2 regions of the Vibrio coralliirubri genome follow, and region 2 is predicted to be linked to the other one. Evidence: riboswitches for the same ligand, from Rfam matches in the RefSeq annotation. Region 2 holds a riboswitch; the other holds the start of a gene.
What was found. A riboswitch is a leader RNA that binds a small molecule or an ion and turns the genes downstream of it on or off. The one in region 2 is predicted to bind lysine.

Region 1 (4,107 bases), 950 kb from region 2:
TGAATCTTTATATCAAGAATTAAAAGAACAGTGCCTGATTACCAATGAATACGCTGGTGGCACAATTGGTAACACATTACACAACTATTCAGTGTTAGCGGATGACCGTTCTACACTGTTAGGTGTAATGAGCCAAGATATTAAGATTGGTAGCTACGGTTACCGCTATTTATGTAATACATCAAGCAGAATGGATCTGAACCATTTACAAGGGGTAGATGGCGCAATTGGTCGCTGCTTTGCATTAATTACAGAAGACGGTGAACGTACTTTCGCAATCAGCGAAGGACAAATGAACCAATTAAAACCAGAAAGCATTCCTGAAAAAATCTTCAAAAGTGCTTCTGCTTTAGTTTTAACCGCTTATTTAGTTCGTTGTAAGCCAGGTGACCCGATGCCTGAAGCAACAATGAAAGCGATCGAATACGCGAAGAAATACGATGTGCCAGTCGTTCTTACACTAGGTACTAAGTTCGTCATTCAAGATGATCCAGAATTCTGGAAAGACTTCCTTGAGCAACACGTAACGGTTGTTGCAATGAATGAAGACGAAGCGGAAGCATTAACGGGTGAAAGCGATCCACTGGCTGCATCAGATAAAGCGCTAGAGTGGGTAGACCTTGTTCTATGTACTGCGGGACCTGTTGGCCTATTTATGGCTGGTTATACAGAAGATGCAGCTAAGCGTGAAACGTCACTGCCTTTACTTCCAGGTTCAATTGCTGAATTCAACCGTTTTGAATTTAGCCGTCCTGCGCATAAAGATTTATGTGAAAACCCAACTAAAGTGTATTCGCACATTGCACCATACATGGGTGGTCCAGAAAAGATCAAAAATACCAATGGTGCAGGTGATGCTGCGTTATCAGCTTTATTACATGATATGGCTGCTAATAAGTACCACAAGGAAAACGTGCCTAACTCAAGTAAGCACCAACATTCATTCTTGACGTACTCTTCGTTCTCACAAGTTTGTAAATATTCTAACCGTGCTAGCTATGAAGTGTTGGTTCAACACTCTCCACGTTTATCTCGTGGCCTTCCTGAAAGAGAAGATAGCCTAGAAGAAGCGTACTGGGAAAGATAAGTTACTTTCTTTAATCAGTAGTACTATCAGTATCAGTTAGTTTCTAATACTGGTAGTACAAATATAAAAAAGGCTCCGAAAGGAGCCTTTTTTGTTTCTGAATATATTGAAGTCGTAAATAATACTTTGGTCGACTTAAATATTAATTCTATTGCTTAGCGTGTAATTGATTACTCACTAAGTAAACTAAATGTTTAGATAGCAAACTCTTCTAGAGATTTACCAGCATCTAGCTGTTCTTGGATAGCTGAAGGCGTACGGCCTTGACCTGTCCAAGTCTTCTCGTCGCCGTTTGCGTCTACGTATTTGTATTTCGCTGGGCGAGGAGCGCGTTTAGCTTTTGTTGTTTTAGATTTTGCTTCACCAGAAAGTGCAGCAATAAGATCGGCAACATCAATTCCGTCTTTTGCAATTTGTTCAGCAATAGCAGAAAGCTTAGCTTCTTGCTCTGCTTTAGCAGCACGTTCTTCAGCTTCAGACTCTTGACGCTCTTGTACAACAATAGTCAGCTTGTCTAGCGCTTCTTCAAGTTGCTCAAGAGTTAATTCACGTGAGAACGCACGAAGGCTGCGGATATTTAATAGAGTTTTTGTTAATTCAGACATGATATTTTCCATCAAGGTAAACTAAATAATCTTCCTAATAATAAACAGAGCCTAGGAATAAAACAAATAGTATTTCTTCTATTACATATTTAAATATAAAAGTGAGATGAATAGTTGAAAATTCAGAGCCGTATTTCTATCGAATTTATAATAATTATTAAGATTATCTTAAAAACTGATATGTGACTGGTGGAGTAGTTAACTTATGTAGACTATTCTCTTATTGATTAGTTCATTAGCAAAAAGCTATTTTTCTCGGAATGATATGTTGCATTGTTGCTCTTGATGGGTACAATTGCGGCTACCTGATGCGAGGTATTGGTTAATTTGTTGTTAAACTCTGGTTTACACGGTTAATAATGTTATCGCACGTAGAGGTGCAATTATAAAAAGTAACTTCCGTTGGGGTGATGCCAATGAACGGGAATGAAAGGTGTAATTGCCGAAGTAAATTGTATATCTAAGCAATTTGCTGGGGTTGTGCTCAATAGGTACAACACTGCCATAGTCTTAATTTTAAACTATGGAGCGCTACTGTAGGGTTGGGTGAAGTGTTCACTTCCCTTTCGCTTAGTTCAACATGAGCTTGGTCAGCCGTATCAAGTTTGTCTGCAGTAGATCTCTAGCCAAATAAAAAACTGGTTTTTGAAGATCATGAATTTAATAGATTTTGCAACATCACCTTTATCTTTGCTTCCGCCCCTTGTGGCTTTGAGCCTTGCTATTGTTACCCGCCGTGTATTGGTTTCTTTGGGTGTCGGTATCATCATGGGTGCGATTCTACTTGCTGACTACTCAGTAGGTAACGCAGCTAGTTACGTGTTTACTAAAGCATCTGGTGTTTTCATGGAAGATGGTGGCATCAACACTTGGAACATGAGCATCATTGCATTCCTAATTATTCTTGGAATGACAACGGCATTATTAACACTGTCTGGCGGTACTCGCGCATTCGCGGAGTGGGCACAGTCTCGTGTTAAGAGCAAACGTGGTTCAAAACTACTTGCTGCTTTCTTAGGTGTATTCATCTTTGTTGATGACTACTTTAACAGCCTAGCGGTTGGTGCTATCTCTCGTCCTGTAACAGACCGTTTCTACGTATCTCGCGCTAAGCTTGCTTATATCCTAGATTCAACGGCTGCTCCTATGTGTGTGATCATGCCTGCTTCTAGCTGGGGTGCTTACATCATCACTATCATTGGTGGCATCTTAGTAACGCACGGTGTGACAGAGTATTCTGCACTGGGTGCTTACGTTCGTCTTATCCCAATGAACTTCTACGCTGTATTCGCACTACTAATGGTGTTTGCAGTGGCATGGTTCGGTCTAGACGTTGGTAAGATGCGTGAGCATGAGATCGAAGCATCTCAAGGCCGTGGCTTTGAAGGCGACAACGATCAAAAGCAAGCTCACGATCTAAACGAAGAGCTAGATATCGAAGAGAGCGAAAACGGTTCAGTTTCTGATCTGGTTATGCCAATCGTATCGCTAATCGTAGCGACGGTTGCCGCGATGCTTTACACCGGTGGCCAAGCGCTGACTGCTGATGGTCAAGCGTTTAACCTTCTAGGCGCGTTTGAAAATACAGATGTAGGTAAGTCACTTGTTTACGGTGGCGTTATCGGCTTAATCGTTGCTCTAGCAACTGTATTCAAACAGAAGCTGTCTATGGCAGACATCGCAAGAACGATGTGGATTGGTGCAAGCTCTATGTTTGGCGCTATCCTAATTCTTGTGTTCGCTTGGACTATCGGTTCTGTAATCGGCGACATGAAAACAGGCTCTTACCTATCGTCTCTAGTAACCGGCAGCATTGATTACCACTGGCTACCCGTTATCTTGTTCCTTCTAGCTGGCATTATGGCTTTCTCGACAGGTACATCTTGGGGTACGTTCGGTATCATGCTACCTATCGCGGGCGACATGGCTGCGGCATCTGACATCGCGCTAATTCTGCCGATGCTAAGTGCGGTTCTAGCAGGTGCTGTATTTGGTGACCACTGTTCTCCAATCTCAGACACAACGATTCTGTCGTCTACTGGTGCTCGTTGTAACCACATTGACCACGTATCGACTCAGCTTCCATACGCGCTGTCTGTAGCGTTCGTATCGTGCATTGGTTTCATTACCCTAGGTATGACATCTTCAATTGGCATCGCATTTGGCGCAGCGTCTCTAACGTTTGTGGCTGTATGTTTTGCATTGGCTTACTTCTCTCGCTGCAAAATGGCGACGTGCAAAAGCTAAAACTGAAAGCTAATCAGTAAACTATCAGGGAGGCATTGGCCTCCCTTTTTTGTGCTTGTTAATTTAATTTTAAGTTTCGTGAAAAAAGTTCGAATAAATGGTTGAAAAAGGATCTCAGCTTAGTTAGTGTGGAGATAAGAAAGCAAACAACTGAAGAGCTTATAAGTA
Region 2 (4,107 bases):
GTATGTGTGCCATGTTCCCAGCGAACAGTGTTGGTGATGATATTGAGGTGTATACCGATGAATCTCGCACCGAAGTTCTAAAGGTTCTACACAACCTTCGTCAACAAACAGAGAAACCAAAAGGCTTTAACTATTGCCTGTCAGATTACATTGCGCCAAAAGAAAGTGGTAAAGCGGACTGGATTGGTGGTTTTGCGGTAACGGGTGGTATTGGTGAGCGAGAGTTGGCTGATGAATACAAAGCGAAAGGCGATGACTACAACGCAATCATGATTCAGGCGGTTGCTGACCGATTGGCTGAAGCGTTCGCGGAGTATCTGCATAAAGAAGTGAGAAAGGATATTTGGGGTTACTCGCCAGATGAGAATTTGTCTAACGACGATTTGATTCGAGAGAAATACCAAGGTATTCGTCCAGCTCCAGGTTACCCTGCTTGCCCTGAGCATACAGAGAAAGGCACGTTGTGGGAGTTGATGGACGTTGAAAAGGCAATCGACATGTCATTAACGACAAGCTACGCGATGTGGCCTGGCGCTTCAGTATCTGGCATGTACTTCTCACATCCTGATGCCCGATACTTTGCTATTGCACAGATTCAACAGGATCAAGTGGATAGCTATGCTGACCGCAAAGGCTGGGATATGTTGGAAGCTGAGAAGTGGTTAGGTCCAAACATTAACTAGTTTGAATCTATGACGAGCTTTGATTCGTAAAGTAAAAAAGAGAAAGGGTTGCTTAATAGCAACCCTTTTTGTATCTGTGATTTAGTTATTTATCTGTCGATGATAACGGACTTTCTACTCAAATAACTCTTGGTGAAGTTTTTGAATCGCCAGCTTAGAAACAGATTCATCCAATAAGAAGCACAAGTTATGTGGGCTTGCTCCGTAACAAATCATGCGTAGGTTGAAATCTTCAAGAGTACCGAATACCTGCTTCGCATAGCCTTTGCTTTCACTCATGTTGTTACCAATAAGTGCAACAAGGCATAGGTCGTGTTCAATATCGACAGAACACAGCTCTTCAAGCTCAAGGCGAGCGGCTTCAGGTAACTCAGGAGCACCACCTGAAGTGTCTGTTTGATCGAGAGTGAGAGACACACTGATCTCTGAGGTAGTGATAAGATCGACCGAGATCTTATGTTTAGCAAGGATCTCGAATACCTTTGCCAAGAAGCCATAGGCATGGAACATGTTAGCACTGCGTAGCGTAACCATAGTTTGGTTGCAGCGTAGGGCAAGCGCTCTAAATAGAGGGGAGCTTTCAACTTGTTGACGAATCCAAGTACCACCTAACTCTGGTGCTTTAGAAGAGCCGACAAATACCGGTATTTGGTGGCGTAGTGCAGGTACTAGAGTTGATGGGTGCAAGATCTTCGCACCAAAGTTTGCCATTTCCGATGCTTCACTGAAGCTGATCTCTGGGATAGGAGAGGCTTTAGGTGCAATACGAGGGTCAGTGGTGTAAATACCCGGAACATCCGTCCAGATTTCTAGACCAATCGCCTGTACAGATTCGGCAATCAGTGCTGCTGAGTAATCACTGCCACCGCGGCCTAAAGTCGTGGTGTTGCCTTCACTATCAGCACCGATAAAACCTTGGGTCACGACAACTTGTTGTTGGCAAAGTGGAATAAGTTTCTCTTGCGCTAGAGTGGCAATATCTTCTAGTTGAGGTTCGGCTTTACCAAAATCATCATTAGTACGCATCACATCTCTGATATCAAAGCGAACAGCAGGAGTGCCTCGTTCAGAGATGATCTGAGCCAAGATGTGTGTCGACATCAACTCGCCACATGCGACAAGGTGATCCGTCAGTTTAGTGCTTGTTTGGAATGATGCAGCCTCTGCAGCGCTCGCAATGTCATCAAGAATGCTGTGAACTTCTTTTTCGATGCTGATTGGGTCTGCGAGTTGGTCAAGAATTGCGTTATGAATGTCCGCTAATTGCGCCATTAGTTCCTGACGACGAGCTTTGTCTTGAACACCATTTGCCAGTTCAACCAGCAAGTTAGTGACACCAGAGCATGCACTACTCACGACCAGTTTCGTGTTTGAGTTGTTTTCAATAATAGCAGCACAACGGCTCATTGCTTCAAAGTTGGCAACACTTGTTCCACCAAACTTAGCGACATTAAAAGAACCAGCTACATTAGATGCACTCACGATATATCTCCCACGACTTCCTAAAATAAAATTACGGTTGGGTAATCCAACGTCCGATGTTTTTCGAAGAGAGTTTTAGAGCAAAAAGAGAGGAATTATTAGAATAGTAACCTCAGAAGCTCTTCACCATATAGAAATGGCGACAGTTGACGGGATTCAGCCCGCTCAACCGATAATAAAGGTCCTGCATACTTTTATTATCTCGGCACTGCTCCCCATAAATGTTTTGTATTGGAAATGCGGTTCCACAAAACATCTGCCTGGGCAGTGCTCCTCTTCTGCTAGATAGCCGTTTCATTGAACGTTTTTGTGGTAACAATGTCAATCCGTAACTTGAGATAATTGAAAAATAATTTTAACAATTATGTGACAGTGGTTTGACCTCAATACTTATGGCTAATTGCTGAGGTAATCAATTTGCTTTAGGGTGGATTGTTCACAACATTAACGTAAGGGATGTACATGTCTAATTTAACACTCACTACTGCTATCGATAGCTTTTATCCACCACACCGAACGTTAATGGGGCCTGGTCCTTCTGATATCTCACCTCAAGTGCTACAGGCTTTGAGCCGTCCAACCATAGGTCACCTAGATCCGCTGTTTATTGCGATGATGGATGAGCTTAAACAACTTCTTAAATACGCTTTTCAGACTGAAAACGAATTTACGATTGCCGTTTCTGCACCGGGCAGTGCGGGTATGGAGACCTGTTTTGTTAACTTGATTGAGCCTGGTGAAAAGGTGATTGTTTGTCGTAACGGTGTCTTCGGTGAGCGTATGCGAGAAAACGTGGTGCGCTGTGGTGGCGAAGCCATCCTTGTTGATGACGAGTGGGGCAAGCCCGTTTCAGTTGAAAAGGTAGAACAAGCATTGGCAGAAAACCCCGATGCTGTTGCTGTTGCATTTGTGCATGCAGAAACGTCTACCGGAGCGCTATCGGATGCTCAAGCTATCTCTGCTGTCGCTCGTCAGTTTGATGCGTTAACGATTGTTGATGCAGTGACATCACTTGGTGGTGTGCCATTGCTGGTTGATGAGTGGCAGCTAGATGCGGTTTATTCTGGCAGCCAAAAGTGTCTGTCTTGTGTGCCAGGGCTATCTCCGGTGACTTTCTCTCAGCGCGCAGTTGATAAAATGAAAGCCCGCCAAGCGCCAGTACAAAGCTGGTTCTTGGATCAAAGTTTAGTACTAGGTTATTGGAGTGGAGAAGGTAAGCGTAGCTACCACCATACTGCCCCCGTGAATAGCCTTTATGCTCTGCATGAGTCGCTTGTTTTGTTGAAAAATGAAGGCCTAGATAATGCGTGGTCTCGTCATCATGCGATGCACCAAGAGCTTAAAGAAGGTGTAGAAGCTCTAGGGTTAAAATTTGTGGTTGATGAAGAGAGCCGCTTGCCGCAGCTTAACGCACTTTATTTCCCAGAAGGAATTGATGAGGCTAAGATCAGAACGCAGCTTTTAGAAGAATATAATCTTGAAATCGGTGCAGGGCTTGGCTCTTTGGCTGGTAAGGCATGGCGTATCGGCCTAATGGGTTACGGTGCTCGTAAAGAGAATGTTGCGTTGTGTCTAAAAGCGCTAAAAGATGTTTTGAAATAGCTGTAATAGACTGAAATTAAAAAGAAAAGCGCACGAGGAAACGTGCGCTTTTTTGTATCTACCCCAAGCTCCTATTTAAATGGTGCTTGCTTTGTGAATTCTTAACATTATTAAGGAGACGAAACGTTATCTTCTGCTTGTGACACTTTCTTATACTGAACCTTTGAAAAGTCTCTATTAGGGAATAAAAAGTTCGCTTCGCTACGAATTTGCTCTGCTTTACTTTCTTCTCCTAGGCCTTGATACGCCAGAATCAGATTGCTGTAGAAAGCCGGTCTTGGTTTGCTCTTTATGATCTCCAGTGACCAATCGATGTAAGGTTGTATAAGGCTCGGGTCGG

Region 1: linked by a shared signal. The riboswitch ahead of OCV20_RS10835 (Na+/H+ antiporter NhaC family protein) and the one ahead of lysC (lysine-sensitive aspartokinase 3) in region 2 are both predicted to bind lysine.

Annotation. Positions count from the first base shown of each region.
Region 1 covers NZ_AP025470.1:2,385,657-2,389,763, reverse strand. Annotated here, with positions in the region: gene OCV20_RS10845 (inosine/guanosine kinase) at 1-1,087, shown strand, start outside; gene OCV20_RS10840 (H-NS family histone-like protein) at 1,282-1,692, opposite strand; lysine riboswitch at 2,057-2,234, shown strand; gene OCV20_RS10835 (Na+/H+ antiporter NhaC family protein) at 2,347-3,939, shown strand.
Region 2 covers NZ_AP025470.1:3,339,526-3,343,632, reverse strand. Annotated here, with positions in the region: gene metH (methionine synthase) at 1-683, shown strand, start outside; gene lysC (lysine-sensitive aspartokinase 3) at 798-2,165, opposite strand; lysine riboswitch at 2,274-2,451, opposite strand; gene OCV20_RS15070 (pyridoxal-phosphate-dependent aminotransferase family protein) at 2,628-3,767, shown strand; gene OCV20_RS15065 (PglL family O-oligosaccharyltransferase) at 3,878-4,107, opposite strand, start outside.